Regions from separate parts of the Xenorhabdus ishibashii genome, predicted to be linked through region 3. Evidence: predicted binding sites of a transcription regulator. Region 3 holds the regulator's gene; each other region holds the start of a gene.
What was found. Region 3 encodes PurR, which represses purine synthesis genes. Its sites were predicted from a motif close to CANGCAAACGTTTGCNTG; they were not measured.
Positions count from the first base shown of each region.

Region 1: the regulator PurR is predicted to act here: its motif matches at 920-937, upstream of glyA (serine hydroxymethyltransferase).
Region 2: the regulator PurR is predicted to act here: its motif matches at 1,304-1,321, upstream of Xish_RS08855 (nucleobase:cation symporter-2 family protein).
Region 4: the regulator PurR is predicted to act here: its motif matches at 1,344-1,361, upstream of gcvT (glycine cleavage system aminomethyltransferase GcvT).

Region 1 covers NZ_NJAK01000001.1:2,582,005-2,584,217, reverse strand. The annotation lists gene glyA (serine hydroxymethyltransferase) at 1-812, opposite strand, end outside; gene hmpA (NO-inducible flavohemoprotein) at 1,158-2,213, shown strand, end outside.
Region 2 covers NZ_NJAK01000001.1:1,861,079-1,863,291, reverse strand. The annotation lists gene gltS (sodium/glutamate symporter) at 1-1,131, opposite strand, end outside; gene Xish_RS08855 (nucleobase:cation symporter-2 family protein) at 1,373-2,213, shown strand, end outside.
Region 3 covers NZ_NJAK01000002.1:431,864-434,076, reverse strand. The annotation lists gene punR (DNA-binding transcriptional activator PunR) at 1-243, shown strand, start outside; gene purR (HTH-type transcriptional repressor PurR) at 247-1,272, opposite strand; gene sodB (superoxide dismutase [Fe]) at 1,775-2,213, opposite strand, start outside.
Region 4 covers NZ_NJAK01000001.1:789,374-791,586, reverse strand. The annotation lists gene gcvH (glycine cleavage system protein GcvH) at 1-118, opposite strand, end outside; gene gcvT (glycine cleavage system aminomethyltransferase GcvT) at 142-1,239, opposite strand; gene ubiI (FAD-dependent 2-octaprenylphenol hydroxylase) at 1,612-2,213, opposite strand, start outside.

The DNA of each region.
Region 1 (2,213 bases), on a different contig from region 3:
CCGGCAATAACGTGCATCAACGGGCCGCCCTGAGAGCCAGGGAAAACAGAGGAATTCAGTTTTTTGTAAAATTCTTCATCGCCGCCCTTCGCCAGAATCAAGCCACCACGCGGGCCAGCCAGCGTTTTATGCGTGGTTGTTGTCACAACATGCGCATGAGGAACAGGGTTTGGATAAACACCCGCTGCTACCAGACCTGCCACGTGAGCCATATCAACGAATAGATAAGCACCGATTTCATCGGCAATCTCACGCATCTTCGCCCAGTCCACAACACCGGAATAAGCAGAGAAGCCACCGATGATCATTTTTGGCTTATGTTTTTGTGCCTGGGTACGAATATCGTCGTAATCGATTTTACCTTTTTCATCAATACCATAGGGTACGATGTTATAAAGTTTACCAGAGAAGTTAACAGGAGAGCCGTGAGTCAGGTGACCACCGTGCGCCAGATTCATCCCTAAAACCGTATCGCCAGGTTTTAGCAGTGTCATATACACCGCAGCGTTTGCCTGAGAACCAGAATGTGGCTGGACATTAGCATAATCTGCACCAAACAGCGCTTTTGCGCGGTCAATTGCGAGTTGTTCAACGACATCAACATACTCACAACCACCATAGTAACGTTTACCCGGATAACCTTCCGCGTATTTGTTAGTAAGCTGAGAGCCTTGTGCCTGCATTACTCTTGGGCTGGTGTAGTTTTCAGAAGCAATCAATTCAATGTGTTCTTCTTGACGACAAACCTCCTGTTCCATCGCTTGCCACAGTTCGGGATCGTAATTCGCAATATTCATTTCACGTTTTAACATTTGGTTCTCCTGACTCAGCTACATCTCTAAAAAAATACCCCTGAGGGCCAGAATGGCACACAGTGTAAACTCTTTTTATCGAATGAGATAGTCTTGACAAAATAAATTACGCAAACGTTTGCATTATACCTTGGTAGCCCATTAGAAGCTAAATAACCTGCTGTTTCCTGAATGATTACGGATTTATTGCTGATATTTGTGATCCTGGTCGCGATTCACTTTAATTAAAATTCTACTTTTTTGATTTAAGGAAAAATAATTATCTTTTCTCATTCTGGTATATTCCCAAACCCTATAAGTTGCATTTAAAATACAACTTATAAATTTCAGCATTATGTGAAAAAAATTCAGGAGATCCTCATGCTAGATAGTCAGGTTATCGCAACCATAAAATCGACCATTCCGTTAATTGTTTCTACAGGCCCTAAGCTAACTGCACATTTTTACGAACGTATGTTCAAGCATCATCCTGAATTAAAAGATATTTTCAATATGAGTCACCAGATCAACGGTGATCAACGTGAAGCACTTTTCAACGCCCTTTGTGCTTATGCTGGCAATATCGATAATCTGTCAGCACTCTTACCTGCCGTAGAAAAAATCGCTCATAAACACACCAGCCTCAACATTAAACCTGAGCATTATCAAATTGTCGGTACACATCTTCTGGCAACAATTGATGAAATGTTTCATCCTGGTGAGGAAGTTCTCAACGCTTGGGGAAAAGCCTACAACGTGTTGGCTAATGTCTTTATCAATCGGGAAGAGGAAATTTATCAAACTGGTGGATCTTTGGAGGGCGGTTGGCGTGATCTACGCCCGTTCCGTGTTAGCCGGAAGCAGTCACAAAGTGATGTCATCACCAGCTTTGAGTTTGTGCCTGTTGATGGTGGCAAGGTCATGGATTATAAGCCAGGGCAGTATTTGGCGGTCTATATAGAAGATCCGGCATTTGAAAATCGTGAAATCCGCCAATATTCTCTGACTGCCGCACCAAACGGAAGTAGTTACCAGATTGCCATTAAACGTGAACTTCAGGGCAAGGTTTCAAACCACATGCACGATAAGGTACAGGAAGGAGATATTCTGATGCTGGCAGCACCACACGGTGATTTCTTCCTCGATGTGCAATCTGATACGCCAGTCACTCTGGTTTCTGCCGGAGTTGGTTTGACACCGATGATGAGTATGCTGCAACACCTGCATAACCATAATCACGCTGGCTCAGTAAATTGGTTCCATGCCGCAGAGCATGGCGGCCATCATGCTTTTGCCAATGAAGTGAATGAAATTTCCCAATCCATGCCGAATTTGCAGGCACAAGTTTGGTATCGTGAACCAAGGGATGAAGATCAGAAAGGCATACATTACCAATATACCGGACTTATGGATTTATCTCTC
Region 2 (2,213 bases), on a different contig from region 3:
CACCATAGGTACGAGTAAGAATGCCACATGTGATGGCCCAAAACGATCAGTGATAGCTTGCATATTCGCGATGGCTGTTGGTGTTGCACCTAAGCCAAAACCACAGTGACCGGCTGATAATACTGCCGCGTCGAAATTCTTGCCCATGATACGGTAAGTGACGAAAATAGCATATAAAGCCATAACCACTGCCTGCACGGCAAGGATAATCAGCATTGGCAGCGCAAGGGAAGCCAATTGCCACAGTTTCAGACTCATCAAGGCCATTGCCAGGAACAACGATAAACTCACGTTACCCAAGACCGAAACCGCCCTGTCAAAGACCCGATAAAAACCAAGCAGAGATAAGCCGTTACTAAGAATGACACCAACAAACAGGACACATACAAACGTCGGCAATTCAAAGGCCGTGCCTTGTAGCAATTTCTCAATAAACTTACCCGCCAATAAGCAAATGGAAACCATAGCAATAGTTTCCACCATCACTAATGGCGTAATAAGCCGACCAGTATAAGGTTTCTCAAATGCCGTCGGCAGCTCGGTATCCTCAGCCCCCAATCCTGGGGTTTGGGTATTTTTCGCCAACATGCGGGCGACCGGACCACCAATCAGGCCACCTAAAACCAGACCGAATGTTGCACATGCCATTGCCACTTCCGTTGCATTTTCAAAGCCATAGCGCTCAGTGAATACCTTACCCCAAGCACCGCCTGTTCCATGACCACCAGATAGTGTAATCGAGCCTGCCAGCAATCCCATTAATGGATCAAGGCCAAGCATTTTCGCCAATGCGATACCTACGGTGTTCTGTACAAATAACAGGCCAACAACCACGAAGACAAAAATGACCAAAGATTTTCCGCCGGCTTTCAGGCTGGCAAGATTAGCGTTCAAGCCGATTGTGGCAAAGAACATCAACATGAGAGGCTCTTGGAGAGATAAATCAAAACTGACTTCCCAACCTATAGATTGTTTAACTGCCAGCAGAACTAACGCAACCAATAATCCACCCGCGACAGGTTCAGGAATAGTATATTTTTCAAGGAATGGGACTGATTGTACGAGTTTTCTTCCTAGTAGCAAAACAAGTGTGGCAGCAACGAGCGTGCCATAAATATCTAGATGATACATTTATGTACCTCATCCATTGTTAGTGTTATGTAAAATTAATACGACGTTATAATCATCCTATAAAAACGCCAAGAGCAGGTAAGGGTTGGATTAGAAAGAAAATTACTCATAAACACAAGTTAAAACATTTAAAAATGTGACGAATTTAAGCTGCATTTGATAATGAAAACTTTACGCAAACGATTGCTTTACTGTTGAGAATCATTAAAATGCGCTTTTTGTCTATCTGGAATTTCACAACATGGTCAATTTACCCCGTGAATCCAATTCATCAGAAGTTCCCAATAACTCAAACAATGAACTTATCTATCGTCTGGAAGATAAGCCACCGTTCCCACATGCTCTATTTGCTGCCTGCCAACATTTACTGGCTATGTTTGTGGCTGTTATTACGCCAGCAATGCTGATTTGCCAGGCTCTGGGGCTTCCAGAGCAGGATACCCAACGCATTATCAGTATGTCCCTGTTTGCCTCAGGTGTGGCATCACTTATTCAAATTCGCTCTTGGGGACCTGTTGGTTCTGGGTTGCTTTCAATTCAGGGCACCAGTTTTAATTTCGTTGCCCCGCTGATTATGGGTGGCCTGGCGTTGAAAAATGGCGGTGTAGATATTCCCACTATGATGGCTACTCTGTTCGGGACACTGATGCTCGCCTCCATGACGGAAGTGCTGCTTTCGCGAGTGTTGCATTTAGCAAGACGGATCATTACACCTCTGGTATCCGGTATCGTGGTGATGATTATTGGTCTGTCATTAATTCAAGTAGGATTAACCTCGATTGGAGGCGGTTATGCTGCAATTCAAAATGGCACATTTGGCGCACATGAAAACTTGCTGCTTGCAGGAACGGTTCTTGCCGTCATCGTGTTACTGAATCGCCAAAATAACCCTTATTTACGTGTTGCTTCTCTGGTCATTGCTATGGCAATGGGTTATCTGCTGGCCTGGTATATGGATATGTTGCCCGTATCAACACCAAAAGAAGATGCACCAATCATCATTATCCCAGCTCCACTCTATTATGGTTTGTCTTTTGACTGGAATCTGTTGATCCCACTGATTTTGATTTTTATGGTGACAT
Region 3 (2,213 bases):
GATTGGGATGTTGGATTAAGTTGTTTGATGGATGGATTGTGTGTAGGCATGGTGCCCAAACACCGTGCGCTACCGCTGATCCGTAAAGGTAAGCTGATTACACTTGAACTTGAACAGCCCTTGCCTGACAGCCCATGTTGTTTGACATGGTCGCAAAAAAGCCACTCACCGGCATTAAGCTGGTTACTTGATTATCTGGGGGATAGCGAAACGCTTAATGCCGAATGGCTGCAAGAAAATTAACCGTCAGCGGCGATAATCGATAAAAGGTCCATCTGCAACAGAGCGCCGTTCAACAAGGCGTGGATGGACTTCGATAGTTTGTGCATCCTCACGTTTATTGATGATCCGATCCAGTAACATTGAAAAAGCCATTTGTCCTAAACGCTCTTTGGGCTGGTGGATGGTTGTCAATGCGGGTGTAAAATAGCGGGCATTGCGGATATTATCATAACCGATAATTGAAATATCTTGTGGAACGCGCAACCCCAACTCATCGGCTGCACAGATCGCCCCCATAGCCATGACATCTCCACCACAAAAAACAGCGGTTGGACGATGTTTTTGATTCAGGATTTTGTACATGGCCTGATAACCAGATTCAGGTTCAAAATCACCTTGTACAATCCACTCATCACGAATGGCGATATTGGCTTCTTTTAGTGCCTTGAGAAAACCTTGGTGGCGTCCTCCCCCAGTATTTCTTGCCAATGGCCCAGGAATAGAGGCAATATCACGATGACCGCGTTCAATGAGATAACGGCCAGCCAGATAACCACCATGAAAGGCATTATCAATAATCGCATCGGTAAAATCACCTCTGGATTCTCCCCAATCCATGACCACCATAGGAATATTGCGATAGCCTTCCAACATACTCAAAAGTTGCTCAGGGTATTCTGAACACATGACCAGCAAACCATCTACTCGTTTTTGTGCCAGCATCGCGAGATAAGCTTTTTGTTTATCAAGGTTGTTATGAGAATTACATAAAATCAGTGTGTAACCTTTGCTATAGCAGCTATTTTCAACCGATTCTATGATCTCAGCAAAGTAGGGTGCTTCACTTGATGTTGCCAGCAATCCAATGGATTTGGTGTGGTTAACTTTTAAGCTGCGAGCAACGGCACTGGGGGAATAATTCAATTCTTTAATAGCAGCCCAAACTGCGGCCTTTGTATCTTCGGCGACGAAACGGGTTTTATTGATAACATGGGATACGGTTGTGGTCGAAACACCAGCGCGTTTAGCCACATCTTTAATCGTTGCCATGAAAAAAGGACTCCTGACCTTCTGGTCTAATTTATATACCCTTTATCTTTCTAGTCGGGTATAGCTATTTGTTAATCGTTTGCCAATATATTTATATACGGGATGATGGTTGGCAATAATTTAGCGGTAAACTTTGAATTTTGTCTGATCTAACTCAAAAGTGAAAGTAATAATCGATGCTATAAAGAGTATGAATTAGATATTGCGGTATGATTTTTCGATAATACGACAAATAACCGCCTAAAATTTATGGTGTTGAGGTGTCTTAATTTTCACATTGAGGATGTTCTATGGATACAGATCTGAAATTGGGATTATTGGCCGCCAGTAGTGCATTAATCATGATTGTTTTTCTGGGAAGCCTTTGCCTGATCTAACCAAGATCTAAAAGAAGAATTTGTAGCTCCACTTACTTTAAGGGTAGGTTTTCCAACATGCAAAATTGTGCGAATGAAGGAAAACCCGCCCTTATTATTTCAAACCAGTATAAGAAGTAATCTTATTAAGCCAGGTTTTCTTCAACAAATTTCCAGTTGACCAGAGCCCAGAAGTGCTCCAAATATTGAGGGCGTGCATTGCGATAATCGATGTAATATGCGTGCTCCCAGACATCAACGGTCAGTACTGGTTTATCTTCGCCAGTCACTGGGGTTGCTGCATTAGAGGTGTTAACGATAGCCAGAGTGCCATCAGCTTTCTTAACTAACCAAGTCCAACCAGAACCAAAGTTTTTCAGGGCTGCGTCAGTAAACTGCTGTTTGAATTCAGCAAAAGAGCCGAAAGCATTGTTGATGGCATCTGCTACTTTTCCGGTTGGTTCACCACCACCATTTGGTGACAGGCTATGCCAATAGAAAGTATGGTTCCAAATTTGTGCTGCGTTATTGAAGATACCACCTTCAGATGCTTTGATAATTTCTTCCAGAGATTTTCCGGCAAAT
Region 4 (2,213 bases), on a different contig from region 3:
TATCTCCCAATAAATTCTGGGCATGTTCGGTAATACCTACGGTATATTCACCATTTCCTTCCGAGCGAACCCATTCATGTGATTCTGTATATTTCAATTCTACTGGTACATGACTCATCGTTGCCTTCTCCTTGTTTTTGTTCAATCTACAAGTGATTTGCCCATCCGCACAAAGCCAGGTTTAACAACCTGAACAGGAATTTCACGATTACGGATCTGGGCAACCGCCTGTTCACCAATACCCTGCGGTACACGTGCAAGGGCTATACTAAATCCTAAGGTTGGGGAGAATGTTCCACTGGTAATGACTCCAGAACGTATTTCGCCGGAACCATCAGTGAAACTGACAGTTAAACCACCACGCAATACCCCTTTTTCACGCATGACCAGTCCAACTAATTGCTCAGGATCCGTTTCGCGCTGTCTTTCCAATGCTTCACGACCAATGAACTGACGATCTTCCGGTTTCCAGGCAATTGTCCAGCCCATGTTGGCAGCCAGTGGTGAAATAGTTTCATCCATTTCTTGACCATAAAGGTTCATGCCCGCTTCAAGACGCAATGTGTCACGCGCCCCCAACCCAGCAGGCTTTACCCCTACAGACAACAACTGCTGCCAGAAATCTGCTGCGTGTTCTTTAGGTAGTGCAATTTCATAACCTGCTTCACCGGTATAGCCCGTCGTTGCAATAAATAGATTTCCCGACTGGACGCCAAAGAAAGGTTTAATGCCAGTTATCGCCTGTTTCTGCTCATCACTTAGCAATGATTGAACTTTGACTTGCGCGTTTGGCCCCTGAACAGCAATCAGAGCCAAATCATCACGCACAGTAATCTCAACGTCATATTTCTCAGCATGTTGGTTAATCCATGCCAAGTCTTTCTCGCGGGTCGCTGAATTCACAACCATGCGGTAAAAGTTATCAGTGAAGAAATAAACAATCAGGTCATCAATAACGCCAGCGGAAGCATTTAACATTGCGGTATACAGTGCCTTGCCCTGCTCGGTTAGTTTGGCAATGTCATTAGCCAGAAGATAACGGAGAAAATCACGACAACCTGTGCCGTGTAGATCCACAATTGTCATGTGGGAAACGTCGAACATACCGGCATCAGTACGCACTGTATGATGTTCGTCAATTTGTGAACCATAGTGCAGGGGCATCATCCAGCCATGAAAATCTACCATGCGTGCTCCGCATGCCAGATGTTGATCATATAGTGGGGTGTGTTTTGACATTATTTCCCTCTTTACATTCTTGACATGAAAACATTCGTGACCTGAAAAGACATACGGCGCATTAACCGGCAGGTGTTGGATCATGAAGCAAAGAAGCGGTTAATCACGCAAACGATACCTTGGGATAAGAAGTTATCACTGAAACAGGAAATGAACCATAAAATAAATTGGCTAGGTTGCAGTAGAAATCCAAAAAGACACTTATTGTCATGCAGAATTTTTGTCTAATTTTTTGCACAAAAACACTCAAAGTTTTTAACAAATGGCAAAAAACAATCTTTTTTGATTAAAAAAAGGCTAAAGTATGAAGTAAATCGACTTAACACACTTTAGCCTAACATGAGAAAAACTAATTATAATTCACGCGCTGAATTAGATTTTTTCAACCGAAGAGGTTTGAGAGATCAGCCAATCAGGAAGGTCATTGAGACCCATTGCGTGACGAAGCAATTGCGGCTTCATTGCTGGTAAGTGATCAGCCAAGGTTAACCCAATACCGCGCAACAATTTTTTAGCTGGGTTGTTGCCATCAAATAGCTGACGAAAACCCTGCATACCTGCAAGCATGACCGCAGCACTGTGTTTACGACGACGCTCATAACGCCCTAAATAGAGATACTGGCCGATGTCTTTCCCTTGCAGGTTTAAGCGGCTCAATTCACCTATCAGTTCTGCCACATCCATAAATCCAAGATTAACCCCCTGACCAGCCAGTGGGTGGATAGTGTGTGCTGCATCGCCCAAGAGTGCCAATCGATGAGCGGCAAAATTGCGAGCATATCGTCCGGTCAATGGAATGGTTTGTCGATCACTGATCAGTTCACATTGACCAAGACGCATATCAAATGTCGCGCTTAGTTGCCGATTGAACAACACGGGTTCCATAGATTTGCGCTGTTGCGCAGACTCAGCCGGTAGTGACCACACAATTGAACATAAGTGAGGATCAGGCAGGGGCAGGAAAGCCAGTATGC